Regions from separate parts of the Methylibium sp. T29-B genome, predicted to be linked through region 2. Evidence: riboswitches for the same ligand, from Rfam matches in the RefSeq annotation. Region 2 holds a riboswitch; each other region holds the start of a gene.
The links. A riboswitch is a leader RNA that binds a small molecule or an ion and turns the genes downstream of it on or off. The one in region 2 is predicted to bind cobalamin.
Positions count from the first base shown of each region.

Region 1: linked by a shared signal. The riboswitch ahead of Y694_RS06415 (bifunctional adenosylcobinamide kinase/adenosylcobinamide-phosphate guanylyltransferase) and the one ahead of Y694_RS10290 (ferredoxin) in region 2 are both predicted to bind cobalamin.
Region 3: linked by a shared signal. The riboswitch ahead of Y694_RS16235 (TonB-dependent receptor) and the one ahead of Y694_RS10290 (ferredoxin) in region 2 are both predicted to bind cobalamin.

Region 1 is NZ_AZSN01000025.1:27,812-38,225, reverse strand. It holds gene Y694_RS06420 (Tn3 family transposase) at 1-2,931, shown strand, start outside; cobalamin riboswitch at 3,226-3,493, shown strand; gene Y694_RS06415 (bifunctional adenosylcobinamide kinase/adenosylcobinamide-phosphate guanylyltransferase) at 3,636-4,184, shown strand; gene Y694_RS06410 (CbtB domain-containing protein) at 4,317-4,505, shown strand; gene Y694_RS06405 (CbtA family protein) at 4,518-5,327, shown strand; partial or broken gene Y694_RS06400 (cobyrinate a,c-diamide synthase) at 5,380-6,703, shown strand; partial or broken gene cobO (cob(I)yrinic acid a,c-diamide adenosyltransferase) at 6,737-7,305, shown strand; gene cobW (cobalamin biosynthesis protein CobW) at 7,357-8,418, shown strand; partial or broken gene cobN (cobaltochelatase subunit CobN) at 8,461-10,414, shown strand, end outside.
Region 2 is NZ_AZSN01000050.1:14,492-24,905, reverse strand. It holds gene Y694_RS10310 (aminotransferase class I/II-fold pyridoxal phosphate-dependent enzyme) at 1-856, opposite strand, end outside; gene cbiB (adenosylcobinamide-phosphate synthase CbiB) at 856-1,761, opposite strand; gene cobO (cob(I)yrinic acid a,c-diamide adenosyltransferase) at 1,761-2,330, opposite strand; gene bluB (5,6-dimethylbenzimidazole synthase) at 2,352-3,008, opposite strand; partial or broken gene cobA (uroporphyrinogen-III C-methyltransferase) at 3,090-3,779, opposite strand; gene Y694_RS10290 (ferredoxin) at 3,808-4,179, opposite strand; cobalamin riboswitch at 4,605-4,873, opposite strand; gene cobJ (precorrin-3B C(17)-methyltransferase) at 4,921-5,949, opposite strand; partial or broken gene Y694_RS10280 (CbtA family protein) at 5,973-6,793, opposite strand; gene Y694_RS10275 (CbtB domain-containing protein) at 6,806-7,000, opposite strand; gene Y694_RS10270 (hypothetical protein) at 7,059-7,349, opposite strand; gene Y694_RS10265 (hypothetical protein) at 7,337-7,690, opposite strand; gene Y694_RS10260 (cobalamin biosynthesis protein) at 7,792-8,190, opposite strand; gene Y694_RS10255 (cobalamin biosynthesis central domain-containing protein) at 8,187-8,957, opposite strand; gene cobI (precorrin-2 C(20)-methyltransferase) at 8,974-9,777, opposite strand; gene Y694_RS10245 (bifunctional cobalt-precorrin-7 (C(5))-methyltransferase/cobalt-precorrin-6B (C(15))-methyltransferase) at 9,770-10,414, opposite strand, start outside.
Region 3 is NZ_AZSN01000123.1:116-9,925, reverse strand. It holds partial or broken gene Y694_RS16275 (bifunctional protein-serine/threonine kinase/phosphatase) at 1-374, shown strand, start outside; gene Y694_RS16270 (nitrate/nitrite transporter) at 429-1,685, opposite strand; gene Y694_RS16265 (type IV pili methyl-accepting chemotaxis transducer N-terminal domain-containing protein) at 2,022-3,302, shown strand; gene Y694_RS22710 (sensor domain-containing diguanylate cyclase) at 3,379-4,407, shown strand; partial or broken gene Y694_RS16255 (sulfite exporter TauE/SafE family protein) at 4,377-5,188, opposite strand; gene Y694_RS16250 (EVE domain-containing protein) at 5,188-5,652, opposite strand; RNA gene ssrS (6S RNA) at 5,686-5,867, opposite strand; gene Y694_RS16245 (cell division protein ZapA) at 5,905-6,231, opposite strand; gene Y694_RS16240 (hypothetical protein) at 6,228-6,464, opposite strand; cobalamin riboswitch at 6,513-6,760, shown strand; gene Y694_RS16235 (TonB-dependent receptor) at 6,830-8,830, shown strand; gene Y694_RS16230 (bifunctional adenosylcobinamide kinase/adenosylcobinamide-phosphate guanylyltransferase) at 8,841-9,434, shown strand; partial or broken gene Y694_RS16225 (ABC transporter substrate-binding protein) at 9,431-9,810, shown strand, end outside.

The DNA of each region.
Region 1 (10,414 bases), on a different contig from region 2:
AAACGCTTCATCGGCGTGGAGCGCCTGCCGACCAGGCTGTCCGAGTTCGACGTCCGACAAGCCTTTTGCCTGAGCAAGGACGACATCGCCGCGATCTCCGAGCGGTTCCGCCACGACCGCCGCGTCGCGGCTGCAATCCAGATGCTCTTCTTGCGGGCGAGTGGCCGCCCAATGGACAGATTCGCGTCCGTTCCAAAGATGCTGCTGCGGTCCGTTTGCGAGGCACTTGCAACTCCGGCAGTGAGCATCGCGAGCCTGAGGTCCCTGTACGAACGTCGCCAGACCCTGTACGAGCATCAGGCCTGGGCGCGCGCTTACCTGGGCCTGCAGGACCTCGACGACGCTCAGGTCGAACAGCTTGAACAAGTCCTCACAATTGCCGCGCTCGAAGCCGCCCATCCCGACGACCTGGCCGAAACCGCGCGCCTGTGGTTGTACGACCGCCGAATCGTGATCCCCGGTCCTCGACGCTTGGCGGATTGGGCGCGCAGGGCGTTCGACACCACGGAGGCGGCCATGGCCGCAACGATCGAGGCGGCGATCGGCAAGGCGGCCCTGCGCAGGGCCATCGACTGGGCCTACTCGCCCCAGGCTGGTGGGTTGATGGGCAGCCACCTTGAATGGCTCAAGACACCGCCCAAGCGTCACGCCCCCAGCACGATGGTAGAGACACTGGAGAAGGTTCGCGCATTGAAGGAGCTCGGTGCGCACAACTGGGCGCTGGACCCCATTGCGCTGAGCAAGCAGCAGGCCTACGCCGCTCACGTACAGATGCGGCGGCCGTCGATGACCGCGCGCATCGAACAGCAGCGACAGACCGTGGAGATCGCTTGCTTCCTGCGCGTCACACTTTTGGAGTTGACCGACGCGGCGCTGATGCAGGCATCGCGCCGCAGCCAGGATCTATTTCGCCGCGCGGCCGAACGGGTCCAAACGGGACGATCCCGCAGCAGCGGCGCGACCTTGCAGCAGGCCATCAAGGCGAAGTCGGTACTTCACGACGAGACGAAGACCTGGCGCGACCGCGTGCTGGAGGCGCGCGCCATGTTGGACGACATCGGCGACGTATCCATGGCCACCTTTGCCTCGCAGGTGCGCAGGGCGCTGGCAGAAGACAGCCGCCGCGTTCACGCCCACCTGGCGGGTCTGCGCGACATTGACTTTGCTGGGACGCCCGGGGACACCGGCTACGAACAGTGGCAAGCTTGGTCGATGTTGCAGGCGCTGAACACCAAAGAGGTCCCACCGGATTTCGAGCTGCCACCGGTGGGTGCGGCCTGGAGCGCAATCGTCAGCGACCTGGATCCACAATCCCGCTACCGCGCATTCGAGGCCAGCACGATGATGGCCCTGCGCAAGAGCCTGCGCCGTGGCAGCGCCTGGGTGAACCATTCGATCACCTTCCGCGCCCGCGAATCGATGCTCCTGGCGGACAAAGACTGGACAAGCACCAGGGAACAACACCATCAGATCCTCGGCCTGCCGGTGCAGGCGATGGCGTTTCTGGAGCCTATCCTGGCCGGCATGTCCGTGGGCCTGTCGGCGCTGGCCGAGGCCGCCGATCAGGGACACGTGGAGATCGGCGCCGACAAGCTGCTGCACCTGCCGCCGATTCGTCCGCTGGACGAAGAGGTCGAGCCGCGAAAGACAAGGGAGGCCGTCTTCAAACACATTGGCCAGGTGCAGCTTCCAGACCTACTGATGGAGGTCGACGCGGCGACGCATTTCAGCGAGGCGTTGCTGGCCCGCCGACCCTCGTCAAGCAACGAGCTGTTGGCCGCTTATGGCGCCCTCCTTGCCCACGGCACCGACATCGACGCCAAGGGCGTGGGCTCGATGATCCCGGGCATCGACGCGGCGCACATCGCCACGGCGATGCGGGCCATTGAGTTCAGCGGCAGGCTGCGCCGGGCCAACGAACGTGTCTCGGAGTACCAGAACGCCGTGCCGATCGCCGCTTTGTGGGGTGACGGCAGCAAGGGTTCGGCCGACATGATGGCCTTGGACGCCAGCCGGCACTTGTGGACAGCACGGGTGGACCCGCGGCGGCGCACGTATGCCGCCGGCATGTACACGCACGTTCGCGACCGCTGGGGTTTGTTCTACGACCAGCCCATTGTGCTGAACGAACGACAGGCCGGCGTGGCCGTCGAGGGTGTCGAGCAGCACAACCGCGCCGAGGACCGCATCCGCATCTCGTTGCTGGCCGTGGATACGCATGGCGTCACGAACGTGGCCATGGCGATCGCCAAGCTGCTGGGTTTCGACCTGTGCCCGCGTCTGCAGGACCTGAGGGAGCGCAAGCTGTTCGTGCCCAGGGGGTGGCCGGTGCCGGAGAGCCTGGAAGTCGTCACCGTGCGCAGGATATCGGTCAAGGCGATCGAGCGTGGATGGGACGACCTGGTGCGCCTGGTCGCCTCCATTCGGGCCGGCAAGGTTTCTGCGGCGCATGCCATCCACGGCCTGGGCTCGGCCGCCGTCGGCGATCCGCTGCATCGCGCCGCGGAACACCTGGGGCGCTTGCTGCGAACGCTGTTCTTGTGCGACTACCTGGCCATCCCGGACTATCGGCGCGAGATTCACACGCTGCTCAACCGAGGCGAATCGGTGCACCAGTTGCAACGAGCGATCCACGGCGGACACGTGGCGCATGACCGAGGCCGGCGGCGGCAGGAGATGGTGGCCATCTCAGGCGCTCATGCGCTGCTGACCAACATCGTGCTGGCCTGGAACACGAACCGCATGGACGGCGTCGTGGCCCGCCTCAAAGGTGATGGCGTCGGGATCGAGGAGGACTGGTTGCGGCGAATCGGGCCGGCGCACTTCTCGCACATCAACTTCCGCGGCACGTTCAGGTTCAACCTCGAGAGGTATGCGGACGTGCTGGTCGAGCGCGCTGCCGGCAGGGTGGCAGCCCAGCCTGACCGATGAAGCGTGACCCCGCTGGTGGACCGAACCGGAACCGGCTGCGGACGTGGAACGTCGGCAAAGGGGCGATGCGCTGACCCGTCGGCTGGGGCCGCGCTTTGTGCAGCTGACGACCCCGAGCTGTAATCCAAAGCATTCAAAGAAGCGCCCGGAAGTGGACTCAGAAGGCGCCGTGTGCCGAAAGCCTTGGTGTAATGCGCCACCAAGTAGATGCGCATCCATGGGGACTCGAGACACATCGTCGATAAGATTGCGTGAGGATCCAGCTACCGACCGCGGTCACGACTAAAGGCCTTCCGCTATCATGAAGGCGTTGGTGCTCGCTTTGGCTTTCCAGCCAAAGCAGTTCAACGGGAATCAGGAAGGGCAGCGCCGTAGTTCAAAGCGGATCTGCGGCACCGCCCCAACCTGAGCTGCCCCCGCAACGGTAAGCGGACGTGAGCCTTGTGCTCACCGCTCGTGTCTACAACCCACTGGGTGCGCGCTGCGAAAGCGGTGTCGCCTGGGAAGGGAACACGAGTCGTCTCCGCCAGCCCGGATACCGGCCAACGAGGCGGTGCGCCGTGTAGACGGCGCACCTTGAGGTGCGTGCCCGCGGGGAAGCGGGCGAGCACGGTTGGCACGGCGGTTCCATCATGGCTCGTATTCTCTTCAGGTCGCATTCGGCCTTCGTCATGCTGCGCTGCTGTGGGCGTTGAGGCCTGCACATGCACGAGCTGATCCTCGGCGGCGGCAAGAGCGGCAAGTCTCGTTGTGCGGAGTTGCGCGCGAAAGACTGGCTGCAAGTTTCCGGGCAACGCGCGCTGTTGATCGCGACGGCAACGCCCGGTGACGACGAGATGCGCGAACGCATCGCGCGTCACCGTGAGCAGCGCGCGTTGCACGTCCCGGATCTGCAGACCCTGGAAGTGTCAGACGATCTGCCGGCTGCGTTGCGCGAGTGGTGCGCACCCCAGAGGCTCGTGATCGTCGACTGCCTGACCGTGTGGTTGACGCAGCGATTGATGCCGATGGTGGGGCCGCGGCTGGATGAGCCGACCTGGCTTCAGCAGCAGGCGGACCTGTGCGATGCCCTGCGCAATGCAATGGGGCCTGTGGTACTGGTGTCCAACGAGATCGGCATGGGCGTGGCACCGCTGGGCAGTGAGGTGCGCCGCTATCTTGATGCGCTGGGCACACTGCACCAGCTCGTGGCCACCTTCTGCGAGCGCGTCACGCTGATGGTGGCCGGCATCGAGATGAAGGTGAAGGAATGACCGCGACCAACGCTTTGCGTTGCTGCGCGCTGCTACCCGCCTGCGGGTCGAAACACACAAACACCGGGGCGCCCAGGGGCGCAGTGCCACGGTCGCAATAGCCCGCCAGCCCACTCACCCAAGGAACCATTCATGAACATGCCGACCTACGTTCCCGCTTCAACGCCCACCCACACCGCGGTGCGCGGTGTGTTGCGCCAACTCGCTGCTGCCGGGGCACTCGGCATGGCGGTGCTGTACGGCGTCGCGTTTGCCGACAGTCCGCTGGCGCACAACGCTGCGCACGACGTGCGCCACATCACCGTCAAACCCTGCCACTGACAGGAGACTGCCATGTTGTTCCAACGTTTGATCTGGTGTGCGCTAGTCGCAGCCCTGTTCGTCGGCAGCGTGCAGTTCGCGGTGCAGCGCTGGCAGGCGGTGCCCCTCATCCTGGCCGCCGAGGTGTTCGAAGACCAAAAAGCCGCGCCGGTGGCGGCGGTGGCGCACGAACATGCTGCCGCTGCCGAGAATGAACACCATCACGATGACGCTGCCTGGGAGCCCGCTGCTGGCACCGAGCGCAGCACCTGGACGTGGGTGGCGAATGTGCTGCACGCCTTCAGCCTGGCGCTGCTGGTATTCGTGGTGATGGCGCTGTGGGTCTGGAAGCGTGGCAACGCCACTCCGGCACTGCGGGTCGCGGCGGTGGTATCCGCGGCCGGTTGGCTGAGCCTGCATCTGTGGCCCTCGCTCGGCTTGCCGGCCGAAGTGCCGGGCATGGAGGTCGCGCCGCTGCACGCGCGTCAGGCCTGGTGGCTGTTGGCAGTGGTGTGTTCGGCCTCTGCGTTCGCGACGCTCGGCTTCGCATCGTCTCGCTGGCGCTGGCCGGTCGCTGCGGTGCTGCTGGCCGTGCCCTTCGTCGTCGGAGCGCCCGAACTCGAAGGCGACGCGCTCGCCGGCTACAGCGGCGAAGCGCATGCCAGCCTGCTGAAGCTGGGGCATGACTTCATCTGGGCCACCACCTGGGCCTCGCTGTCGTTCTGGTTCACGATGGCCGCAGTCGCGGGCCCGCTGTTCGCGCGCTGGTTGAAGCCGCACTTGCTTGTTGTATTGGGCGCATCGAACCCGGCATCGGCCAGCGCGGCTGAAGCAGCGCGGTGACCCCCGGAAAGATCATGTCAAGGGACCGAGCTTGTCTGTTGGCTTCTCGACCATGATTGTTTCCCCCTGCCTGGAGGCGCGTCCATGCCCGGCCTTGCTGGTCACGGCCCCGGCTTCGGGCCAGGGCAAGACCACCGTCACCGCCGCGTTGGCGCACTCGCACCGCAGCCAGGGCCGGCGCGTGCGCGTCTTCAAGACAGGTCCCGACTTCCTGGATCCGATGGTGCTGGAATGCGCCAGCGGCGCGCCGGTGCAGCAACTCGACCTGTGGATGGGCGGCGCCGCGCACTGCGCCGGGCTGCTGCACAGCGCGGCGGCGCAGGCTGACCTGATCCTGGTCGAAGGCGTCATGGGTCTGCACGATGGCACGCCGTCGAGTGCCGATCTGGCCCTGCACTTCGGGTTGCCAGTGCTGGCGGTGATCGATGCCTCGGCGATGGCGCAAACCTTCGGCGCCGTAGCCCACGGGCTGGCCACCTACCGCCCGGGCTTGCGGCTGACCGGCGTGCTGGCCAATCGCGTGGGCAGCGCCGGACACGCGCAGATGCTGCACGAGAGCCTGCCTGCCGGCATTGCCTGGTACGGCGCGCTGCCCCGCGGCGAGCACTACGCGCTGCCATCGCGCCACTTGGGTCTGGTTCAGGCTGGCGAGGTGGGCGACATGGCCCAGCGCATCGCGGCCGCCGCCCAGGCGCTGGGCGACAGCGGCGCGCTGCCGATGCCGCCGGCCGTGGACTTCGACGCGCCTCCAACCTCGGCATCGGCAGCACTGCCGTCCACGTTGGCCGGAGTCACCATCGCCATTGCCCGGGACGCGGCCTTCTCGTTCCTCTACCGCTCCAACCTCGACACGCTGCGTGCCCTGGGTGCCGAGCTGTGCTTCTTCTCTCCGCTGGCCAACCAGCCGGTGCCGGCCGGGGCCCATGCGCTGTACCTGCCCGGCGGTTACCCCGAACTGCACCTGCCAGCGCTGGCGGGCAACACCGCATCTCGCGAATCCATCTGCGCCCACCACGCGGCCGGTCGGCCGCTGGTGGCCGAGTGCGGCGGCATGTTGGCGCTGCTGGAGTCGCTCACCGACGCCGCTGGCCACAGAGCGCCGATGCTGGGCTTGCTGCCCGGGCCAAGGGGCAATGGCGGACCGCCTCGTCAACCTCGGTATGCACAGCCTGGCGCTGCCCGAAGGCGAGGTGCGTGGGCACACCTTCCACCACGCGCGCATCGACGTGCGCTTGCCTGCCGCGCTGCACACGCAGGCCCAGCGGCACCACGGCCAGCCTGAACCGGTGTTCCGCAAAGGGCGGCTGTTCGCGTCGTTCATGCACCTGTATTTCCCGAGCAATCCGGCGGCCGTCGCTGCGTTGTTCAAACCCTAATCGCCGGCCGCTGCCGCAACTCGCCCCGCAACCATGGACATCGAAGCCCCACCTCTGCTGCGTGACACGCCCAAGCCACAAGGCGAGCGGCGTGGCCTGGTCATCGTTCACACCGGCACCGGCAAGGGCAAGAGCACGGCCGCGTTCGGCCTGGCTTTGCGCGCCTTCGGTCGAGGTAAAACGGTGAAGGTCTATCAGTTCATGAAAGTGCCCTCGGCGCGCTTCGGCGAGCACCGCTTGTTCGAGCAACTGGGCATGCCCATAGAAGGCCTGGGCGACGGCTTCAGCTGGAAGAGCCGCGACCTCGAGCATTCGGCCGAGCTGGCCCGCGCCGGCTGGGCCCGGGCCGAGGCCACGGTGCGCGCGGGCGAGCACTTCATGGTGGTGCTCGACGAGATCATGTACCGCTGCGCTATGGCTGGATGCCGCTCGAGCCTGTGCTGGCCTGCCTGCGCGAGCGACCGCCGCACGTGCATGTGGTCCTCACCGGCCGCAACGCGCCGGACGAGCTGATCGCCCTGGCCGACACGGTGACCGAGATGACGCTCATCAAGCACCACTTCAAAGCCGGCGTGCCGGCGCAGCGTGGCATCGAGGACTGATCGCCTCACCACCACGACCCGCACCCAACCAACACCTCCAGGAACCGCACCATGCAGACCCGCAAGATCCCCGCCACCATCGTCACTGGCTTCCTCGGCAGCGGCAAGACCACCCTGCTGCGCCACCTGCTTCAAAACGCCCAGGGCCGACGCATCGCCGTCATCGTCAACGAGTTCGGTGAGCTCGGAATCGACGGTGAACTGCTGCGCGGCTGCGGCATCGGCTGCGACGAGGCCGGCGCGCCCAACGGGCAGTTGTTCGAGCTGGCCAACGGCTGCCTGTGCTGCACCGTGCAGGAAGAATTTGCGCCGGTGATGGAACAACTGGCCGCGCGGCGCGAGCAGATCGACCACCTCGTCATCGAGACCTCGGGCCTGGCCTTGCCCAAGCCGCTGGTGCAGGCCTTCCAGTGGCCGGCGCTGCGCAACGCCTTCACGGTCGATGCAGTGATCACGGTGGTGGATGCGCCCGCCGTGGCCGCTGGCCGCTTTGCCGACGACCCGGTGGCGGTGGATGCCCAGCGCCGTGCCGACGGCAACCTCGACCACGACTCGCCGCTGGCCGAACTGTTCGAAGACCAGCTCGCCACCGCCGACCTGGTCGTGGTGCACAAGACGGACGGCCTGGACGCCGCCGCCCTGGCCGGCGTCGAAGCCACCATCCGCATCGAAACCGCGCCCGGCGTGAAGCTGGTGCATGCACAGCACGGTCGCATCGACCTGGGTGTGCTGCTGGGCCTGGAGCGCGCGGTGGAAGATGCGATCGACCAGCGCAAGACCCACCACGACGAGGAGGAGGACCACGACCACGACGCCTTCGACTCGGTCTCGGTGAGCTTGCAAGTCCCCGACCGTGAACGCCTGCTGGTCGCCTTGCGCAGCCTGGTCGAGCGCCACGAGATCTACCGCGCCAAGGGCTTCGTCGCGCTGCCCGGCGCTGCAATGCGGCTGGTGGTGCAAGGCGTGGGCTCGCGCTTCGACAGTTATTTCGATCGGCCCTGGCGCGTCGACGAAACCCGGCAGTCGCGCCTAGTCTTGATCGGTGCCGAGCTGGATGCGGCGGTCTTGCAGGCCGAACTGGACGGTGAGTTGGCGGCGACCGCTGCAGCCTGACGCACCCAACCCCGAAGCCATCGAAGCCACTTTAAGCAGCCCATGCACCTGCTGTCTACCCGCCCCGGCGGCCACATTGAAGACGGTGGCCAGGGCGTGGTGCGGGTGGCGCAGACGCCCGGCTCGGTGGTGGTGCTGAGCGCCGCCGACACCACCCTGTCGCTGCTGGCCGACGTCGCGGCGCAGCTCGGCCCCGACTACCCCAGCGTGCGCCTGGCCAACCTGATGTGGCTGCGCCAGCCGGCCTCGGTGGACCTGTACGTCGATGATGTGCTGCGCCATGCCCGCGTGCTGGTAATCGATCACTTGGGCAGCCCGAGCGACTGGGCCTACGTGGTGGAGCGCGCGACCTCGCTGGCACGCGAGCGCGGCTTGTGGTTGGCGATGTTCTCGGGCGATGCCTTCGAAGACACGCAGCTGCTGCTGCGTAGCTCCGCACCGCAAGACGATTGCCGGCATTTGTGGCGCTGCCTGCGCGAAGGCGGGCGCGACAACGCGCAGGCCTTCTTCTCGCTCATCGGCCATGCCGCGTTCGGCCTGGGCGGCCGGCCGCCGCTACCGGTCCCCTTGCCTTCGGCGGTGCACTATCGACCGCAAGATGCTGCCAGCCGGTCCGCGTGGACATCCGGTGCGCCGGTGGCACTGCTGCTGTTCTACCGCGCGCATTTGCAAGCCGGCAACACGGCGGTGTTCGATGCGATGCTGCGTGCGCTGGCCTCCGCCGGCCTGAACGCGCTGGCGCTCGCAGTGGATTCACTCAAGAACCCGGACAGCCATGCGGCAGTGCAAGCCCTGGTGGCTGAGCACCGCGTGGCCATCGTGCTGAACGCGACGAACTTCGCCGTGGCGGCTATCGATGGCGGCACCCATGGCGACGGCGACACTTCATCCGCCGCGTTGGCCGGTGACGCACCTGTGCTCCAACTCATCACCGCCGGCTGCTCGCAAGCGCAGTGGCTGGCCGACCCGCACGGCCTGGCGCCGCGCGACTTGGCGATGCAGGTGGTGCTGCCCGAGGTCGATGGCCGCATCCTCACTCGCGCAATCAGCTTCAAGGGGCTGGCCTGGCGCTGCGAGCACACCCAGCTCGACGTGATCCGCTACGAAGCGGAGCCCGAGCGCATGGCCTTCGTGGCCGAACTCGCGCGCCGCTGGTGCGTGCTGCGCGACAAGCCCAATGCCGACAAGCGCATCGCGCTGATCCTTGCCAATTACCCCATCGACGATTCGCGCATCGCCAACGGCGTGGGGCTGGACACACCGGCTTCCACCGTAGCCGTTCTTCGGGCCTTGCAGGCTGCCGGCTACGCCTGTGGCGATCTGCCTGACAGCGGCGATGCCCTGATCGCCGCGCTGCTGCGCGGCATCACCAACGACCACAGCGCCAACGACGCACGCCCGGCCGCGCAGAGCTTCTCCCTGCCCGACTACCTGGAAGACTTCGATCGGCTTCCCACCGACAGCCGCGCCGCCGTCATCGCGCGCTGGGGCGCGCCCGAGCACGATCCAACGTTGCGCAGCGGCCGCTTCATGATTGCCGGGCTGCGCTTCGGCCACGTCTTTGTTGGCATACAGCCGGCCCGCGGGCGCGACATGGACCTGGCGGCGACTTACCACGACGCCGATCTGGTGCCGCCGCACCACTACCTGGCCTTCTACTTCTGGCTGCGCCGCGCCTTCCAGGTGGATGCGGTGGTTCACGTGGGCACGCATGGCAACCTCGAATGGCTGCCGGGCAAGAGCGTTGCACTGAGTGCGGCCTGCTGGCCTGATGCCATCCTCGGCCCGCTGCCGCACCTCTACCCCTTCATCGTCAACGACCCCGGCGAAGGCAGCCAGGCCAAGCGGCGCACCCAGGCCGTCATCATCGACCACCTGATGCCGGCGATGACGCGCGCCGAAACCTACGGCCCGCTGCAACAGCTCGAGCGGCAGATGGACGAGTATTACGAGGCCCTGTCGCTCGACCCGCGGCGCGCACGGCGGCTGCGTGAAG
Region 2 (10,414 bases):
CGGCGCGCAGGCTCGACAGGTCCAGCGGCTGCGGCGGGCGCGTGATGAAAAAGGGCGTGACGCTGGGCCGCAGCGAGAAACCACGTTCCGTGAGGCGGCGCTGCAGGTCGGACTTCCACGCTGCCAGCGTGTCGAGCGAGTGCGCGACCCAGGCCTGGGCCGCAGGCGTGGACCAGCTCAGGAGCATCGCCTCCGACTGCGCCGACAGCGGCCATGACGGCGCGGCTGCCTCCAGGGCTTGGCACAGCGCCTCGCTGTCGTAGGCGGCAGCGAGGGGCGCCACGGCGTAAGCACCGCGCACGCCGGTCAGCCCCAGCGCCTTGTTGGGGCTGTGCAGCACGAAGACCGCATCGAGGGTTTCGACCCGCCATGCGCAAGCACCTTCGAGGCGCAGCGGTGCATAGACCGCGTCCAGCACGGTCGGACGGGCAGCGTCTCGTCCACCCGCATCGCCGTCTTGTCCCAGCGGGCTCGTCGGGTCGGCCCGCCAGCACAGCGTCGCGATTTCGTCGTCGCCGGTCAGTGGCCGGCCCCAGGCCGCAGCCGCCGCCGCATAGTCGCCGTAGGCGTGAGCCGGCACGCTCACCGCGCCCGGCCACAGCCGGCCGCTGACGGCGGTGATGCGCTGGATGAACTCGCTCGCGCTGGCGGCCGGGAGGATGCGTCGCGGCTCGACGCCGTGCAGCTTGGCCAGCGCCTGGCGCACCACAGTGGCATTGGGGTCCGGGTAGCGGGTCGGGTCCGCGGCCCGCACGACCGCCAGCGCCTGCGGACAGGGGCCGGCCGCGTTCGCGCAGGTGGAGAAGTCCCAGCGCGGTGATCCCTGGGCATCGGCGCCGCCGTGGATGCGCGCCATCACGGCCTGGCCCCACCGACGAACAGTAGTACCGCCACCGCCAGAACGAAGGCCCCGCGTGCGGCGCAGCTGGCCGCGTGCAGCGCACGGCTCACCGCGCCCGCATCCGGCGCCTGGCCTGCGGCGTTCAGCACGTACGCGCCGGGCTTGCCCAGGCGCACGCCGAGACGCAGGGCCATCGTCGCCATGGGCCAGCCGCCGTTCGGCGAAGGCGTGGCCCGGGCTTCGCGGACGAGTGTGGGCCACGCGATCGACGGCCGCCACAGCAATGCGGCCGTGATGCGCGCCGGCACCCAGGCCAGCACGTCGTCGGCACGCGCCGCCCACTTGCCGGCCCACTCCCAGCGGCCGCGGTAGCCCCACATCGCGTCCAGCGTGTTGGCGGCGCGCCAGGCCCAGGCGCCGGGCAGGCCGGCCACCGCGAACCAGAACAGCGGCGCCACGAGCGAGTCGTTGAGGTTCTCGGCCAGCGTCTCGATCGCGGTCTCGCGCACGGCGGCGTCGTCCAGCTGCCTCACGTCACGGCTGCACAGCCGCGACAGGCGTTCGCGCCCGGCGTCCAGGCTCTGGCCCAGTGCGACCTCGACGGCCTGCACTTCGTCGTGCAGCACGCGCCAGGCGAAGCTGGGCTTGAGCGCAAGGCCGAGCAAGGGAGCGGCCAGCCACGCCGGCTGCTGCCGGATCCACTCCTGGATTGCCCCCGCGCTTGCGAACACCGCGCCCACGGCCAACACCCACGCGGCGGCGCCGCCAGCCAGCGCCGCCCAGGACCGCAGCGCGGCCAGCCGCCGACCCAGCGGCGCCATCAGGCGCCCGAACCAGGCCACGGGGTGCCAGCGGTTGGCCGGTTCGCCGAAGCGCCTGTCGAGCGCCCACGCCAGCAGGATCGCGGCGGCCCCGAGCATCAGTCCTCGATGCCGCGCTGGGCCGGCACGCCGGCCTGGTGGTGGTGCTTGATCAGCGCCATCTCGGTCACGGTGTCGGCCAGCGCGATCAGTTCCTCGGGCGCGTCGCGCCCGGTCAGGACCACGTGAACCTGGGGCGGACGCTCGCGCAGGCACGCGAGCACTGGCTGCAGCGGCAGCCAGCCATAGCGCAGCGGGTAGGTGATCTCGTCGAGCACGATCAGGAAGTGCGCTCCGGCGCGGAGGGTGGCCTCGGCGCGCGTCCAGCCGTCGCGGGCGAGCTGCGCGCTGCGATCGAGGTCGCGGCTCTTCCAGGAGAAGCCGTCGCCCAGGCCCTCGATGGGAACGCCCAGCTGCTCGAACACGCGGTGCTCGCCGAAGCGCGCGCTGGGCACCTTCATGAACTGGTAGATCTTCACCGCCTTGCCGCGGCCATGTGCGCGCAGCGCCAGCCCGAAGGCAGCGGTGCTCTTGCCCTTGCCGTTGCCGGTGTGCACGATCACCAGGCCGCGCCGTTCGCCGGCGGGGCGCTCGTAGCGCCGCTCGCTGGGTGGGGGTTCGACCTGCATCGCTCGCTCCTTCGATTGGGTTCAACCCGCCTGCTGACCCTGCTGGCCCCAGCGGTCGACGAAGAGCAGCTCGGCCAAGGGCCGACCGTCTCGCCAGCCTTCGAGCTCGAGCATCGGCGCCCCGTAGAACTGCCTGACCGGCCCCAGGCACAACACGCCCAGGGCCAACGCGCCCTCGGGCAAAGCCAGCAGCTCGCCCAGCGCCGCGGGATCGAACATCGAGACCCAGCCCAAGCCGAGGTTCTCGGCGCGCGCGGCCAGCCACAGGTTCTCGACCGCGCAGCCCACCGAGCACAGCGCCATCTCCCGGGGCAGTGTGCGCCGGCCGAACACGGTGCCATCGTCGGGTGCGAGCACCGCAACCAGCAACTCCGCGCAATCGCGCACGCCTTCGACCTTCAGGCGCAGGAACTCGTCACGGCGCTCACCCAGCGCGTCGGCAGTGGCGCGCCGTTCGCCGTCCACCAGCGCTGCGATGCGCTCGCGCACGACGGGATCGAGCACCCGCACGAAGCGCCAGGGCTGCATCAGCCCCACCGATGGCGCGGCGTGGGCCGCATGCAGCATGCGCTGCAGCACCGCGTCCTCCATGGGCGTGCCGCGCGCGAAGTGCCGCATGTCGCGCCGCGCGGCCAGCACGCGGTACAGGCTCGTGCGATCCGCAACGTTGAAGTGCAACCCCGGCGATGGCAGCTCGGTGGTGCCGGCTGCTGGCGCGGGTGCGCCATCGTCCTGGACGAAATGCGGACTCAACGACACCGTCTCGCCGATGATCAGCAGCCCCGGCCGGGGCCCATACGCCGGCGCCTGCTCGGCCAGCGCGGCCAGGCCCATGGCCCAGACGCGCTGCCCTTCGCGCGTGCCGTCCTGCACGATGGCCGCCGGCGTGCCGGCGTGGAGCCCGTGCGCGATCAGCGCCCGTGCGATGGCCGGCACCCGCTCGACGCCCATGTAGAAGACCCGCGTCTGCCGCGGCCGGGCGAGCGCCGCCCAGTCCAGTTCCGGGCTGCTCCCGGCCAGGTGGCCCGGCAGGAAGGTGCACGAATGCGACAAGTCCCGATGCGTCAGCGGAATGCCCGCTGTTGCCGCACATCCGTTGGCCGCGCTGACGCCCGGCACCACCTCGAACGCCAGGTCCTCGGCCTGGAGCGCCTGCACCTCTTCTCCGCCGCGCCCGAAGATGTGCGGGTCGCCCCCCTTCAGGCGCACCACGCGCCGCCCCCGGCGCGCCTGCTCGACCAGCACGGCATGGATCTGCGCCTGCGTCATCATGTGGTGGCCCGCGGCCTTGCCGACGTAGATGCGCTGCGCAGCCGGCGGGATCAACGCCAGCACCTCGGCGTCGATCAGCCGGTCGTGCACGACCACGTCGGCCTGCCGGATGCGGTCGAGCGCACGCAGCGTCAACAGGTCTGCCGGGCCGGGCCCCGCACCGACGATGCTGACCATGCCGGCATGGGGATAGGCGGCGGTCGCTTCAGCAGTCATCGCCGGCCCCGCCGCAACCGCTGCCATCGGGACCGCGGTGGAACACCAGGTCCTCGACCACCCGGCCGCCGACCAGGTGATGTTCGACGATGCGGTCCATGTTCGCGGGCGTCGCGTTGTAGTACCACACGCCATCGGGCTGAACGCACAGGATCGGGCCGCCCCGGCAGGCCGCGAAGCAGCTCACGCGGCTGCGCTTCACGCGCAGGTCGCCCTCGTGCAGGCCGGCTGCCTTGAACTTGTCGCCCAGGCTGTCGAACAACATCTGTGACTGGCCGTCCTGCGTGCAACGCGGGCCGGTGCAGACCAGCAGGTGGCGGCGGTAGTCGCCGATCTTGGGTTTGTCGATGGGTTCGGTCATGACGAGGCCTCGGGGATGTTCGCTGGATCACGTCGACGCTGCTGTTCTGCGTCAGCAGGTCGGTCAATTCGCGCGAGGGCGTGTGCTCGATGTCCTGCGCGTCGATGATCTCGATGCGTTGCGGCGTGTCTTCCAGGCGCGACGCCGGTGCGCCGGCCCGTGACGACGACGGCCTCGAGCGAGGCCGGCTCGTCGGCGCACGCCGCCGTGCTCGCCAGCAGGCAGCTCAGGGCACTGGCCGCGGCCAGCGGTGACAGGAAGGGCCCGGTTCGGGCACCCGGTTCGGTGGTTCTCACGTGGCATCAACTCCAGCAGCGACCCGCTGCACGGGATGGAGCGACGCCCACGCGCGCAGGCGTGGTTCGGTCGCCGCCATCCGCTCCCCGCGGCTGGTCGCATCGCGATCACTGCCACGGCGAATGCCGTGGCAGCGCGACGCCTCAGGCCGGTATCCGGGCTCGCGAGTCTCGGTGCACCGCCTACCCAGGCGGCCCGCGTACGTCGTCTCGACGACGACATCACGTGACCACCCAGTGGCTGGCGCTTGATCGCTCAAGCGCCGTGACACACCGGCACTCGCCTACCGTTGCGGGGGCAGCCGGGGATTGCGGCCAGCGTCTTGCGCTGGCCTACCCCATTCCCGTTTATCCCGAATCCATCACTGGCTCCGGGCACCTGGGCGTTTGCGATGGGCTTCCCGGAGGAAGCCCATCGTGGTTCGGTGTCTATGGTGCGTTCTCCTCAGCCTTCGTTGTCTTCCGCCGCCGCTTCGGCTTGCGCGTCGACGGGCTCGGCCAGCGTCGCCGCGATGTAGTCCGCCGGCAGGCGATGCCGCGCCGCGAGCTGTTCGACGCTCTCGCCAGCGGCGTGATCGGCCATCAGATTCTCGAGCCAGCCGTTCAAGCCGGTGGACAGCGAGCGCCCGGGCTTCTCGCCCTCGCGCGTGGCGCCGCCGTTGGCCAGGTCGTACTTGTTGGTGTAGCCACGCGGCGTGACCATCAGGCCATGCCGTACGATGGTGTTGCTGTTGCCGATCAGCACCGTGCTGAGCATGCCGATGTCGGCCTCGCACATCGTCGCCAGCGTGCGGAAGTCGATGTGCTGGCGGCGCCGGTAGGCGCTCTTGACGATGGCCACCGGCGTGTCGGGCCGGCGGTGGCGCAGGAACAGGCGCTGCGCCTCGACGATCTGGCGCGTGCGCCGGCCGCTCTTGGGGTTGTAGAGCGCGACCACGAAGTCGGCCATCGCCACCGCGTCGAGCCGCCGGGCGATCACCGACCAGGGCGTGAGCAAGTCGCTCAACGAGATCGCGCAGAAGTCGTGCGTCAGCGGCGCGCCCACCAGCGCCGCGCAGGCGTTGAGCGCCGACGCCCCGGGCACGATCTCGACCTGCACCTCGTCCTCGGGCGTCCAGCCGGCCTGGAACAGCACCTCGTAGGTGGGGCCGGCCATGCCGTAGACGCCGGCGTCGCCCGATGAGATCAGCGCGACCTTCTTCCCGGCGCGCGCCGCCTCCAGCGCGCTGACCGCGCGGTCCAGCTCCTCGGTCATGCCCTTGCGCACGACCTCCTTGCCCTCGATCAGGTCGGCCACCAGCTTGATGTACGTAACGTAGCCCACCACTGCGTCGGCCTCGGCGATGGCCTCTCGCGCGCGCTGCGTCATGTGGCCCACGCTGCCGGGACCGATGCCTACCAGCATGATTTTTCCGGGCCGCGCGGCGCCAGCCTGGGGCTGGCCGGCGGTGGAATTCGGGGCAGGGTTTGTCATGAACCCGGTTCCTGGCATGAGTATCAAAGGCTGCGCAGTGCCGTCAGCGGCTGCTGCAGCCGCCGCCGGAAAAACCAGCCGCAGGCCAGGCCCAGGCTGAGCCACAGGACCACCGACATCCAGGTGGTCACGAGGATGAACTGCGTGCCCAACTGCTGCAGCTGTGCCCTGGCCCCAGCGCTGAAACCGGGCAGCGGGTCGCCCTGGAACTCGGGCGCGCCCACGACGAAGGGCAAGGCCAGCAAGGCCGCCGCCACGAGCCAGCGCCAGGGCTTGTCCGCGAAGGCCGTCACCGCGCAGGCGAGCGCGGCGCTGGCCGCGGCCAGGGTCCACCAGCCTTGCCGCGCGTCGAGCGCGGCCGCCTCCATGCCCGGAATCTCGGCGCGCAGGCCCAGCGAAGGCCACAGGTGAACGTGAGCCAGCCCGCCGCCGCGACCGCCAGGCCCAGCAGGACCGGGCGTGCCGGCGTGCCGCGGCGCCAGACCCACAGCGACATCACCGCGAACACCAGCAGGGCCATGCTGAAGCCATGCAGCACGTTGGCCGCCCAGGTCCATGCGGCGCGTTCCATGCCGTCGGCGGGTTTCCATTCGGCGGCCTCCTGGCTGGCACGGTCGCCATGGTCATGGGGCGCGACGCCAGGCGCTTGCGAATGCGCATGCGCCTGGACCGCGGCCGGCGCCGCCTGCTTGGCGGACGCGGCTTCCTGCGCCGCCTTCTGGTCCTCGAAGACCTCCGCCGCGAGGATGATGGGGACCGCCTGCCACTGCTGCAGCGCAGTCTGCACACTGCCCACCAGGATGGCCGCGCCCAGCGCGACCCAGATCAGTCGTGTGAACAACATGGCGCCTCCCGTTCAATGGCAGGGCTTGACGGTCACGTGGCGTACATCGTGAGCCGCGTTGTGCGCCAGGGGGCTTTCCGCGAAAGCCACGCCATACAGCACGACCAGCCCGAGCGCTGCCGCGGCGGCGATCTGGCCGAGCACCAGGCGCGCCGCGGAGGAACCCGCGGCGGCGGTGGAAACGGAGGAGGAGATGGGAGCGTTCATTGGGTTTTACTTTCAGGGTTGGACTTCAGGTTTCGATCAAAAATGAGTTTTGCGAAGGTCAGAAGCCGATGCCGTACCAGCCAAAGCCGACGGTCCGGTGGTGCCGGCCGGCGGTGAGGTCCAGCGCGAAACGCTCGGGCGCGACCCACCAGCGGGCGCCCACGTTGCGCTGGGAGGGACTGCGGCGCACCGCCATGACTTCGGCGACCAGCGTGAGGGACGGCGTGGCCTCCCAGCTGAGCGCGAGGTTGAGCAGTGGCTGCGTCGTGTGGACGGCATGGTCGGTCTCGAAGCCGAGGTTGCCGTGCACCGAGGCCGATTCGCCGGCTTTCCAGGTCAGCAGCCCCATGGCGCCCGAGGATGTGGGCGCCCATTTGGGCGACTCGCGGCCATGCGCGGTGCCGCGCCACGCTTCATGCCCCAGTTGAATGCACCGGACTTCCAGGCGGGATCGACCCACTTGACGGCCAGGCCGCTTTCAAGGCGCGTGCCGCCGTCGGGCACGGTGCGCGCCAGTTCCAGGTTGATCTCCACCGCGTCACCCACGCCGCAGGCGGGCGACACCACCCAGGTCCGCTCCCGGGTACTCGAATTTCGCTCGGCCCAGCTCTCGACCTGGCAGGTGGTGGCCCCGGCGGTCCCGGCGTCGTCGGTCCCGAGCGGGCGCCCGGCATGGGCCGCCTGCGGCACGAGCCCCAGCAGCGCCGCGGCGCACAGGGGGGTGCAAAAGATGACTGCATCGTTCCTGCTCCTTTCTTGCTCGTCGTTCGGATCTCCGGGACAGGGGGCGGTCACGATGGCTCGCACCTGGCCACTGAAACTGTCGCGTGGCGGCCATCGCCGCCGCGGCTTTTCTGCTTCTCCACCAGCAGCGCAGACATCGGCGCGCTGGCCGCCAGCAGCGCCGCCGCCTCCGACACCGAAGGCGTGCCGATGTGCCTGCGCACCGTCTCCGAGGGATTGGGCACCGGCACCTGGGCAAGCCTGGCCGCCGGGTGGAACTGGACGGTCCAGCCCCGCCGCGCGGCAAAGGCGAGCAAGCCCCCCTCGTCCGCCTTGAGGTCCACGCTGGCCACCGCCACCACGTCGGCATGCGTCACGCCGGCGCGCGCCAGCGCCTCATCCACCGCCTGGGCGATGGTTTCGGCCGGGGTTCCGCGGTCGCAGCCGATGCCAAGCGCCACGTTCATGCCTGCGCCTCGTGCGGCGGCCGGTACACCACCAGCCGTTCATGCAACTGCTGCCAGCGCTCGGCCGCCACCTCGGCATGCGTCACCCAGAGCACGGCGGCGAAGCGCGCGAGGTCCACCTCGTCGAAGCTGGCAAAGCGATGGATGTTGGCGGGCAGCGGCGTGGGCCGGGCCCACCAGTTCGGGCTTCCGGCCTCCTGCACCACCGCGATCGGCTCCCCATTGACCACATGGGCCGAGACCCGCGTGATGTTGAGCTTGGGCGCCTCCACGGTCCAGCCGAGTTCGCGGCCCAGGATGTCGACCGGGATGGTCTTGCCGACATCGGAGGCCGTCGTGAGGACCGGCGTGGCGCCGACCAGCGCAGCGACCTGCTCGGCGCAGGCGTTGGCGCCGCCCACGTGCCCCGACAGCACCGGGATGACGAACCGGCCCGCGTCGTCGACGACGGTGATGCCGGGGTCCTCGTCCTTGCCCTTCAGGTGGGGCGCGATCAGGCGCACCACCGCGCCCAGCGAGACGAAGAAGACGAGCTGGTCGAAGCCGGCAAACAGCGGCGCGATCTCGTCGCGCAAGGCGCCGCTGTACGCCTGCACGGCATTGGGCAGGCCCACGAAGGCCGGCGCGAATTTCACGGCCGTGCACACCTGGGCATGGGGCAGGGCGCGCGCGAGCTCGGCGGCCTGGCCCGCGCCATGCTTGGTGATGGCGACGATGCAGATGCGCGCGGCAGTGGCCGCGGCGAAGGGGGTCGGGTCTGTGGTCATTCGATTTCCTCGGCGTTCACCAGGAGGCCGGCCGGCTCGGCGGCGCCCGGCCCCGACTTTTCAGACAGCCGCGCACCCGCTCGCCGCGCACGCGCAGGGGGTTCTTCAGGATGATGAGGGACAGGTAGCTGACCTTCACGCCGCGCAGGCTGAGCAGGTCGGTCACGACGCGCTCATCCGTCGCGCCGCAGCGCTCGATGAACTTCGCATGGCCCAGCAGGCCACGCCGCTCCAGCCAGTCGATCAGGTCGTCCATCAGCGGCTTGACCTTGAGCAGCACCAGGGTGTCGAAGTCGTTGAGCAGCCGGTCCACCGCGCCCACGCCGTAGGCGGCCGGCACCAGGGCCACCGTGTCGTCCTGCTCCGCGAGCGGCAGGCCCTGCGTGGCGCACGCGGCGGTGAACGCATTGACGCCCGCGACCACCTCGACCACGGCCTGGTCGTCCAGGGAACGCACGGTACGGGCCAGGTGGCCGAAGGTCGCGTAGGTGGAGGCGTCGCCCTCCACGAGGAACAGCACGTCCCCCCCGGCCTGCAGCAGCGGCAGCACGGTCTGGGCCGCGCGCAGCCAGCTGCGCGTGAGCTTGATCTCGTCATGCGTCATGGGAAACAACAGGGGCATGTGCTGGTCCACCGGCGTCAGGCCGGACCGCGCAACGATGTCGAAGGCGTAGCTGGGGGTCTTCATGCTGCGCACCGGGTAGGTCCACACGGCGTCGCGGCGCTCCAGCAGCGCCCAGGCACGCCGGGTGATCAGGCCCGGATCGCCGGGGCCGAGGGAGACGCCGATCAGGCGGCCCATGCGGACGGCATCAGTCATCGGTGCTCTCCTTGTCTTGCACCGTGGTGCCAGCCTGCGCGCAGACGATCCACACCGGGTTCTCGGCGGCCATGCGGTGCATGTGCAATATGGGCTTGCTGCGGGCGGCCTGCAGCTGCAGCACGTCCCACTGGACGCCCAGCGCCCGCAGGGTCTGCGTGGCGCTGGACAGGTTCTCGAGGGTGACAAAATTCATGACCAGATGGCCGCCGGGCACGAGCCGCCGCAGGCACAGGGCGATCAGCTCGTCCAGTTCGCCGCCCGACCCTCCGATGAAGACGGCGTCCGGATCGGCCCACGCGTCCAGTCCGTCCGGCGCCTTGCCATGGACCAGCGTGTGGTTGCTCACGCCGAAGGCCGCGCTGTTGCTGGCCGCGATGGCCGTGTCCAGCTCGTTTTTCTCGATGGCCCAGACATGGCCCTGCGGGCACAGCCGCGCGGCCTCCAGCCCGACCGAACCGGAGCCGGCGCCGATGTCCCACACCACGCTGTCGGCGCGCAACTGCATCCTGGCCAGCGAGACCGCGCGCACCTCCTGCTTGGTGATAAGCCCCTTGTCGGGCTGACGCTGGTTGTACGCGGCATCGGCGAGGCCTACGCGCACCGGGTTGGGCCGGGGGCGGGCGCGCCAGAGCAG
Region 3 (9,810 bases), on a different contig from region 2:
CGAGCGACCTCTACGCGCTGGGCGTCACGCTCTACCGCTGGCTGAGCGGCCGGCTGCCGTACGGCGAGATCGAGCCGTTCCAGATCGCGCGCTACCGGCGCGACCCGATCGCGCCCTCGCGGCTGCGGCCCGAGCTGCCGATCTGGCTGGACCACGTGGTGCTGAAGGCCGTGGCGCGCGAGCGCCAGCAGCGCTTCGAGACGGCCGAGGAGTTCGTGCTGGCGCTGGAGCGCGGCGCGTCGCGCCCGCTCGCCGCACCGCCGGCGACGCCGCTCGTCGCCCGCGACCCGAACGCGCTGTGGAAGATCGCCTTCGCGATCTCGCTGCTGTTCAACGTGCTGCTCGTGGTGTGGCTGTTGTTCCTGCCGCGCTGAAGCGGGGCAGGCGGCGGCACCGGGCTGGAGGCGAATCATGCGGCTGCCCCGGGACTAGCGCTGAGCGGTCCGGCTGGCGGCACCGTAGTCGGTCGGCGCGGTCATCGGGCGGGCGCGCCCGCCTTTCTCGGCCCAGGTGCGGGTCCAGCGGATCTGCACGCGCCGCAGCATCACCAGCATCACGAGCGCCAGCACCGCGAAGGCGACGAAGCCCCACAGGTAGGTGCCCGCCAGTTGCTTGGACTGCCCCATCGCATTGGGCAGGAAGCCGCCGCCGAGCGCGCCGACCTCGCCGATCATCGAGCCAGCCACCGCGGTGGTCAGCGGCCAGCGCAGCGGCACCAGCTGGAACAGCGCGCCGTTGCCGGCGCCGAGCGCCGCGAAGCACAGCATGAAGAGCAGCGTGGTGACCGCGACCGAGCCGCCCGCGAAGCCGCACATTACCAGCGTCACGATCACGATCATCAGCACGCCGCTGAGCGTGTTGATGCCGCCGATGCGGTCGGAGATGTAGCCACCCAGCACGCGCACCGCCGAGCCCATCAGCGTGGCCAGCATCGTCAACTGGCCGGCCTCGATCTTGGTGACGTGGAACTGGTCGTAGAAGTAGGTCGGCAGGAAGCTCGCCAGGCCGATGAAGCCGCCGAAGGTGATGATGTAGATCAGGCTGAAGGCCCAGCCGTCCTTCTCGAACAGACAGGCGACGTGTTCGCGCAGGGTCTGGTGCTCGCGGTCCGGTGGCTCCTTGGCGGCGAACCACATCACCAGCATCGGCAGCAGCATGGTGCAGGCCGCCAGACCGTAGACGGTGGACCAGCCGAACTTGGCCGCCAGCGGCGGCGCGAACAGCACGGCGAGCACCGTGCCCGAGTTGCCGGCGCCGGCGATGCCCATCGCCAGCCCCTTGTGCTGCGGCGGGAACCAGCCCGAGCCCAGCGACAGCGCAACGCCGAAGCTCGCGCCGGCGATGCCGAGCAGCACCCCCATCGCGAGCACGCCGTCGTAGCTGTCGACGTAGCCGTAGCCGTAGCCCAGTGCGGCGACGATCAGGCCCATCTCGACCATCGCCGCGTTCTTGCGGCCGATGTACTGTGACAGCACGCCCAGCGGGAAGCGCATCAGCGCGCCGGCCAGGATCGGCACCGACACCATGAAGCCCTTCTGCGCGGCGGTGAGCTGGAAGCTTTCGCTGATGAAGGGCGCCATCGCGCCGTTCAGTACCCAGATCGCGAAGCAGAAGTCGAAGTAAAGGAAGGACGCGAGCAGCGTGGGCCAGTGGCCCGAGCGCACGAAGGTCTTGAAATCAGCCATTGCGTGACGTGCCTGCGCTCACGCGCGGCAGCGATGCGAGAAGGGGAGGTGGGGCGCCGCGATGATGGCGGCCGACGACGGCGAGCTCATGGTGCTTCTCCAGGGAGAACAGTCGCTCGGCCCCCGGGGGGCGAGTGACGAAGGCACGAAGCTGGGCACGTCGGTGTGCACAGGACCGGGCGTGCGGAGCGCCGATCCGGGCGCGTCGCTGCGCCCGCGTTGTGCGGAGCAGCATCCGTGCCAGGGGGAGCGGCCGGCGCCACGCCGGCTGCTCCATACTGGCGCCCCCCGCAGGTCGCGCCCTGCGTCCGCTCCTCTGAAAAGGCCCGTCGTCGCGTGACTTCCGTTCTCCTTGTGCTCGACCCCGATCACGGTGCGCCGCCGCTGGCAGCCGATCTGCGCGCGGCCGGCATTCACGTGCTTGGTGCCTGTCCATGCGACAAGCTGGTGCAGGAGGCACTGCGGCAGGGACCCGACGTGCTGGTGGGCTGGTCTTCGCACCCGGGTGAGCCGCTGTTCCGTGCGCTGGACATCCTGCGCTCGACCCAGGCCCTGCCGGTGCTCGTGTTCAGCGGCGACGCCGGCGTCGAGGCCATGGAGCGGGCCCTGCAGTGCGGCGTGCAGGGCTGGGTGGCGCAGGGCTACGCCGCAGCGCGGCTGCGGCCGTTGCTGCAGCTCGTGCAGGCGCGCTTCCGGCACGAGCGCGGGCTGCGCGATGCGCTCGCGGACCTGGGGAACCGCTACGAAGAACGCAAGCTGGTCGACCGAGCCAAGGGCATCCTGATGCTGGCGCGCCAGGTCCCGGAAGACGAGGCGTTCAGGCTGCTGCGCCAGAGCGCGATGCAGCAGCAACTGCGCGTCGGTCAGGCGGCCCAGCTGCTCATCGATGCCGCGCAGGACGCGGCCGGGGTCAACCGCTCCGGCCAGCTGCGCATGCTGTCGCAGCGGCTGGTCAAGCTCTATGCGCTGCAGGTCGCTGGCGGTGAGGCGGAGGCCGGCGCGGCGCGGGTTCTGCAGTCGCAGGCGGTCGAGCGCCTGGAGGCCAACCTGGCCCAACTGGGGCGCCTGCTGTCCAAACCCACCTTCGGCGACCTGCTGGACGGCGTGCTGAGCGCCTGGAAGCCGCTGGACGCGACGCTCCGCGAAGCACCGCAGGCTGCGCGCCTGCTCAAGCTCGATGCGCTGGCCGAGGCGCTGCTGCAGGCCGCCGAGACACTGACCGCCGCCCTGGAGCAGGCCAGCGGCATGCCGCGTCTGCACGTGATCAACCTCGCGGGCCGGCAGCGCATGCTGAGCCAGCGGCTGGCCAAGGAGGTGCTGCTGGCCACGCTGCTGCCGGGTCCGATGGCCGCGCTGGCGCGCGAGGCGGCCCAGCGAACAGCGCTCGAGGCCGAGCAGGCGCTGGCCGCGTTGCAGGCCGCGCCGCTGTCGACCCCCGAGATCCGCGCGACGCTGACCGCCGCGGCGCAAGCCTGGCCGCAGATGCGTGCCGGCATCGACGCCGCCGGCACGCCGGCTGGCCGGCAGCAGCTGGCCGACGCGAGCGACACGCTGCTCGAGCGCTTCGAGCAGCTCACCGGGCAGATCGAGCACAGCATGCAGACGCTGATCGGCTGATGCAGCGCTAGGGGGTTCGACACCCTCAAGCTGGGGGGGCGCGCCTGCGGTGCAGGGCTATCATGGTTCGAGCACCATGAGCGTTTCCTACGAGTCCTCCGCCACCGCGTCGGCCCTTGCCGAGGCGCTCGAAAAGCTCGGTCTGCCCGTCTACACGAAGGACGCCGCGGGTCGCTACACACACCTCAACGCGGCGGCGGTCGCAGCGCTCGGCGTGCCCACCGAGGCCTGCGGCCGGACCGATGCCGAACTGCTCACCGCGCCGACCGCCGGCGCGCTGCGCGCCGCCGATCAGGCCGCGCTGGCCCGGCCCGGCGCCAGCGTCAGTGAACACAGCCTCGAGTTCGGCGGCGAGCGGCGCGAGTTCCTCGGTGCGCGCGTGCCGCTCGATGGTGGAGCCCTGCTGGGCGTGTGGGTCGAGCGCAGCGAGCGCACCCGCCTGTCCGGCCAGCTGCAGCAGGCGCTGCACCAGCTCGAGGAGCAGCAGCGTGCCAACGAGGCGCTGCGCAGCGATGCGGAGAACCGCAACGCGTCGGGCGAGCCGGTGCGCAGCATCGGCCGTCGCGAGCAGTTCGACGACCAGTTGCGCCGTGAGATCGACCTGTCGCTGCGCGAGCACCGTGAGTTCGCCGTGGTCTACATCCACGTCGATGCGCCACCCGCCGGCAGCCCGCCCCATGACGACGCCGGTCGCGAGCGCGTCTTCGAGGCGATGGCCCGGCTGCTGCGCAGCAATACGCGTGCGATGGATGCCCCGTGCCGTCTCGAGGGCGAGCGCTTCGCGCTGCTGCTGTCCGGCATGGGCCTGGCGACGGCCCATGCCCGCATGGAGGGAATGCGCCGCCAGTGCGCAACGCAGCTCGTGCCCAAGGGCGGCGCGGCGCTGCGGTTCACGGTGTCGATGGGGCTCGCGAGCTTCCCGCACACCGCGCAGACGCAGGCCGGTCTGCTGCACGCCGCCGAGACTGCGCTGGCGCAGGCCGTGCAGCGTGGCGGCAACCACGTGGCGCTGGCCAGCATCGCCTTCGGCGGGCCACGGTCGGCTGACCGCAGGGCGCGCGCCGGAACGCGGGCTCAGCCCTGCAGGGCGCGCCAGAACATGTAGCCGGAGATGGCGTAGAGCAGCAGCGCGAACACGCGACGCAACTGCTGCACGTCGAGCGCATGTGCGGTGCGCGCGCCGAGCGGTGCCGTCATCACGCTGGCGGTCGACACCACCAGCAGTGCCGGCAGGTAGAGGAAGCCGAGCGTGCCGGGCGGCAGCCCATGGAGGTTCCAGCCAGCGGCGATGTAGCCGGCGGTGCCGGCCAGCGCGATCGGCACGCCCAGTGCGGCCGAGGTCGCCACGGCGTTGTGGATCGGCACGTTGCACCAGGTCATGAACGGCACCGACATGAAGGCGCCACCGGCACCGACCAGCGCCGACACGGCGCCGATCACGCCGCCGACGCCGAACAGTCCGGGCGCGGGTGGCAACTGCCGGGCCGGCGTGGGCTTGCCGCCGCGCAGCATCTGCGTCGCCGAGAAGCCGACGAACAGCGCAAACAGCCCGGCCAGCAGCGCCGAGGGCAGCGCCTTCGCGACCTGCGCCCCCAGCAGCGAGCCCAGCACGATCCCCGGTGCGAGGCGGCGCACGATGTCCCAGCGCACGGCGCCGCGCGCATGATGGGCTCGCACCGAAGACAGCGAGGTGAAGCAGATCGTCGCGAGCGAGGTCGCGATCGCGACCTTCACGATCAGGTCGGACGGAAAGCCTTCAGCGTCAGCAGCAGCGTGATGAAGGGCACCAGCACCATGCCGCCGCCGACGCCCAGCAGGCCGGCCAGGAAGCCGGCGCCCGCGCCCAGCAGCAGCAGCTCGACGACCAGCGGCCAGGCGAGCAGCATCAGGCCGGCGGCAGCAGCGCGAGCACCGCGCGCCACTCGGCCGTCGTGACGGGCGTGATGGACAGGCGGTTGCCCCGCTGCAGCACGCGCATCGTCGCGAGCGAGGGTGCCGCGCGCATCGCGGCCAGCGACAGCAGCGGCGTCTTGCGCACCAGCTTCACGTCCACGCCGAACCAGCGCGGTGCCTCGGGCTTCGAGGCGGGGTCGTGGTAGGGGCTCGCCGGGTCGAACTGGGTCGCGTCGGTGTGCGCGACGGAAGCCACCTCGGCCAGCCCGGCGATGCCCGGCTGCGGGCACGACGAGTGATAGAACAGCACGCCGTCGCCAGGCCGGAAATCGTCGCGCATGAAGTTGCGCGCCTGGTAGTTGCGCACGCCGGTCCACGGCAGCTTGCGGCCCGGCGCGCGCGCCAGGTCGTCGATCGAGCACTCGTCGGGCTCGGACTTCATCAGCCAGTACGCCATGGCGGCAGCAGGTCGGGAAGGGCAACGGGGAAAGGTGTCCGCCGCGAACCGGGAGTCGCATTCCTGAACCCAGGGGAGTTCAGGTGGGCGAGGTCAACGAAGCTTCGGGTTCATCTGACGCGAGACGATCACGCCCGCTTCGCAATGTTCCAAGCCCGGGCTCATATGAGCATCGGTTCAAGGAAATATAAAACTCCCGCGAACGCGACGGACGAGATCAGTGTACGCCGCCAGCGCTGACGAACCGGCGTTTCAGAGCAATTGACCGTCGCGCCCGAGGGTCTCGTCGATGCGCCCAATCAGGGCCTCGATGTCGATGCCGTGTGCAGGGTCCGGCGCGGCCTGCCCGGCGCTGCGCGCCGGAGTCGCCGCCGCCAGCGGCCGCTCGGCCAGCTGGTAGGCGAGGTTGAGCGCGGCGAGCACCGCGATACGCTCGCGGGCGCGCACCTTGCCGGCGTCGCGGATCGCGCACATCTCCTGGTCCACGTTGCCCACGGCCTCGAGCAGGGCCCGTTCGCCGCCGTCGGGGCAGCCGAGGATGTAGCTCTGGCCCATGATGGTGACTTCGAGCTGCTTCATTCGGCGGTCTTTCCGGTCTCCGGGCCGGCCTCGGCGACCGGTTCGCTGGCCGGCAGGCGATCCAGCAGGGCCTCGACGCGCTGGCGGGCGGCGGCGAGGCGGGAGCGCAGCGAGTCGCGTTCGGCATTGACGCCGGCCAGCTGCTCCAGGGTCAGCGCGTGCGTGCGCTGGAGTTCCTGGTGCCGCAGCAGCAACCGCTCCACGCGTTCGGCCAGTTCTTCGATCGTCGCCATGCCTCTCCTCACTGCACGCGTCGATTGTAGGGGGCGGCCCGGGCCGCGCTTACACTGCAGGCTGTTGGTGCTCATGCCGGCGTTCACGCCGGCGCAGTTAAACGGGAAGCAGAGGAGGGGGACCCACCGGGTGCTCCTTCAGCCTGCGCTGCCCCCGCAACGGTCAGCGGACGAAGCCAGAACGCCTGCGTTCACGTTTCCGCTCTCGCGCACATGCCACTGGAGTCTCCGGCTCTGGGAAGGTCGCGAGGGTCGTTCCGCCAGCCCGGATACCGGCCAACGGGAGGCGTGCTGCGCAAGCGGCGCGTCATGAGGTGGGCGCCCGCGGGGAAGCTGGCGCGCACGATTTCATCGTTGGTCATTCCATGATTGCCACTCCCTTCGAGGCCACCGCGCCTCGCATTCCTGTTCGCCTCGGGGCGCTGCCGCATGCGCCGTTGTTGATGCTGTCGCTGCTGGGCTTCGCCAGCGGCATCGCGAGCGCGCAATCCGCGCCCGTCACCGAGGCGGGCAAGCTGCCGCCGGTGCTGGTCACGGCCAGCCGCTTCGTCGAGGACTCGGCGACGCTGCCGTACGGTGTCAGCGTGCTGACCGCCCAGGACATCGCCGACTCGGGCGTGTCCACGGTGAACGAGGCCGTGATGAAGCTGCTCGGCGTGCCCGGTCGGCTCGACCTCTACGGCGGTGGCGACTACGCCCTCGACCTGCGCGGCTTCGGCACCACGTCCGACAACAACCAGGTCGTGATCCTCGACGGCATCCGCATCAACGAGGGCGACCTCGGCGGCACGCGGCTGGCCGGCATCCCGATCAATTCGGTCGAGCGCATCGAGGTGCTGCGCGGCAGCGGCACCGTGCTGTACGGTGAGGGCGCCACGGGCGGCGTGATCATCGTCACCACCAAGGCGGGTCACGGAACAGCTCGCCGCAACCGGGCCAGCGTGTACGCCGCCGCCGGCAGCGATCGCCTGCGCGACCTGCGCGCCGACGCCACGCTCGAGGCCGGTGGCTTCTCGCTGGATGCGGCCGCCAACCGCCGCACGACCGACAACCATCGCGACAACTTCCGTTCGGAGACGGAGGGCGCATCGCTCACCGGCCAGTGGCGCAACGACTGGCTGCGCGTCGGCCTGCGGCATGCCTACGACGACCTCGACACCGGGCTGCCCGGCGCGCTGACTGCGGCGCAGTATGCCGCCGACCCGAGCCAGACCACCGCACCGAACGACCACGCCGATATCCGCAACACGCGCAGTGGCGTGTTCGCCGAGGCCGATCTCGGCGGCGACTGGCAACTCGGCCTTGACGCCGGCTGGCGTGACAAGGAGCTGCGCAGCCGCAACGGGGCCTTCGCCTACGACTACGACGTCGACGCGAAGAACTACTCGCTGCGGGTGCGCAACCGCACGCAGTTCGCGTCGGTCGTCAACGCGGTGGTGTTCGGCGTGGATCGCAACGAATGGGAACGCACGGTGCTGGGCGCCTTCGGCTCGGTGGGCGAGCAGTCCTCGACCGGCTACTACCTGAAGGACGACCTCACGCTGAGCGGCGGCACCCGCCTGAGCGCCGGCGTGCGCACCGAGCGCATCGAGAAGGCGGTCAGCAGCACGGTCGACCGCATCGACGACCGCCAGCGCGCCTGGGAACTGGGCGTGCTGCAGCCGCTGTCCGAGAACAGCGCGGTCTACGGCCGGGTCGGCCGCAGCTTCCGCCTCGCCAACGTCGACGAGTTCAGCTTCACCAATCCGGCCGTGCCGCTGCGGCCGCAGACTTCACGCGACACCGAACTGGGCGTGCGCTGGCGTGCTGCCGGCCGCAGCGCCGAGCTGCGCGTCTACCGCAGCTCGCTGAAGAACGAGATCGGCTTCGATCCCAACGGCGTCGGACCGTTCGGGCCGTTCGGCGCCAACGTCAACTTCGACCCGACGCGCCGGCAGGGTGTCGAGCTCGAACTGGCGCAGGCGCTGACCGAGGCGCTGAACCTGCGCGTCAACGGCGCGCTGCGGCGGGCCCGTTTCACCGAGGGCGCCTACGACGGCCAGGATGTGCCGCTGACACCCGAGCGCACGCTGTCCCTTCGGGCCGACTGGACGCCCGCGCCGGCGCACAAGCTCGATGCGATCGTGAACTACGTGTCCTCGCAGAGCCCGGACTTCGCCAACGTCTGCAGCATCCCGGGTCGCACCACCGCCGACCTGCGCTACGCCTATCGCTGGACGCAGGCGGAGTTCGCGCTCGGCGTGGTCAACTTGACGGACCGCAAGTACTACACGCAGGCCTTCGGGTGCACGGCCGGCGGCGAAACGACCTCGATCTACCCGGAGGCGGGTCGCACCTTCGCGGCATCGGTCAAGGTCAGCTTCTGACGGGAGGCGCATGGGCGAGCGGCGCGGTCATCCGAAGGGCAGCGGGACAGGCGAGTTGATCCTCGGTGGCCAGCGCAGCGGCAAGTCGCGCTGCGCCGAGTCGCGCGCGGCCGACTGGCTGGCGCTGCCCGGCCGCTCGGCCGTGCTGCTGGCCACCGCACTGGCGGGCGACGACGAGATGCGCTCGCGCATTGCCCGACACCGACACGACCGCGCCGAGCGCGTGCCCGGTCTCGCGACCGACGAGGTGCCGCGCGAGCTGGCCGCTGCCGTGAGGCGCCACAGCGAGCCGGATCGGATGGTGCTGGTGGATTGCCTGAGCCTGTGGCTCACCAACCTGCGCATGCCGATGCAGGGCGCGGCCGTGACCGACGCCGAACTCGACCGCCACGTCGCCGACCTGTGCGAGGCGCTGCGATCGGCGCGCGGGCCGGTGGTGCTGGTGTCCAACGAGATCGGCCTCGGCCTGGCGCCGCTGGGCGCCGAGGCGCGCCGCTTCGTCGACGACCTCGGCCGCCTGCACCAGGCAGTGGCGGCGCAGTGCGCACGGGTCACGCTGATGGTCGCCGGCATCGAGCTGCCGGTGAGGCGGGCGGATCCGTGAGCCTGTCTTCGATGCTGCGGTGCTGCGTCCTCGTGCTGCTGGGGGCGCTGGGCCTGCACGTCGCTGCAGCGGCGCCCATCGAGCTGCGCGACGACCGCGGTGTGACGCTGACGCTGCCGGTGCCGCCGCAGCGCATCGTCACGCTGCTGCCCTCGCTGACCGAGAGCGTGTGCGCGCTCGGCGGTTGCGCGCGGCTGGTCGGCACGGACCGCTTCTCCAATTGGCCGGCCGGCGTCGGCACGTTGCCCAAGCTGGGAGGGCTGGAGGATGCACAGATCGAAGCCATCGTCGCGCTGAAGCCCGACGTGGTGCTGCTGGCCCTGTCCGATCGCGTGATCGAGCGGCTGGAAGCGTTGGGCCTCAAGCTGGTGGTGCT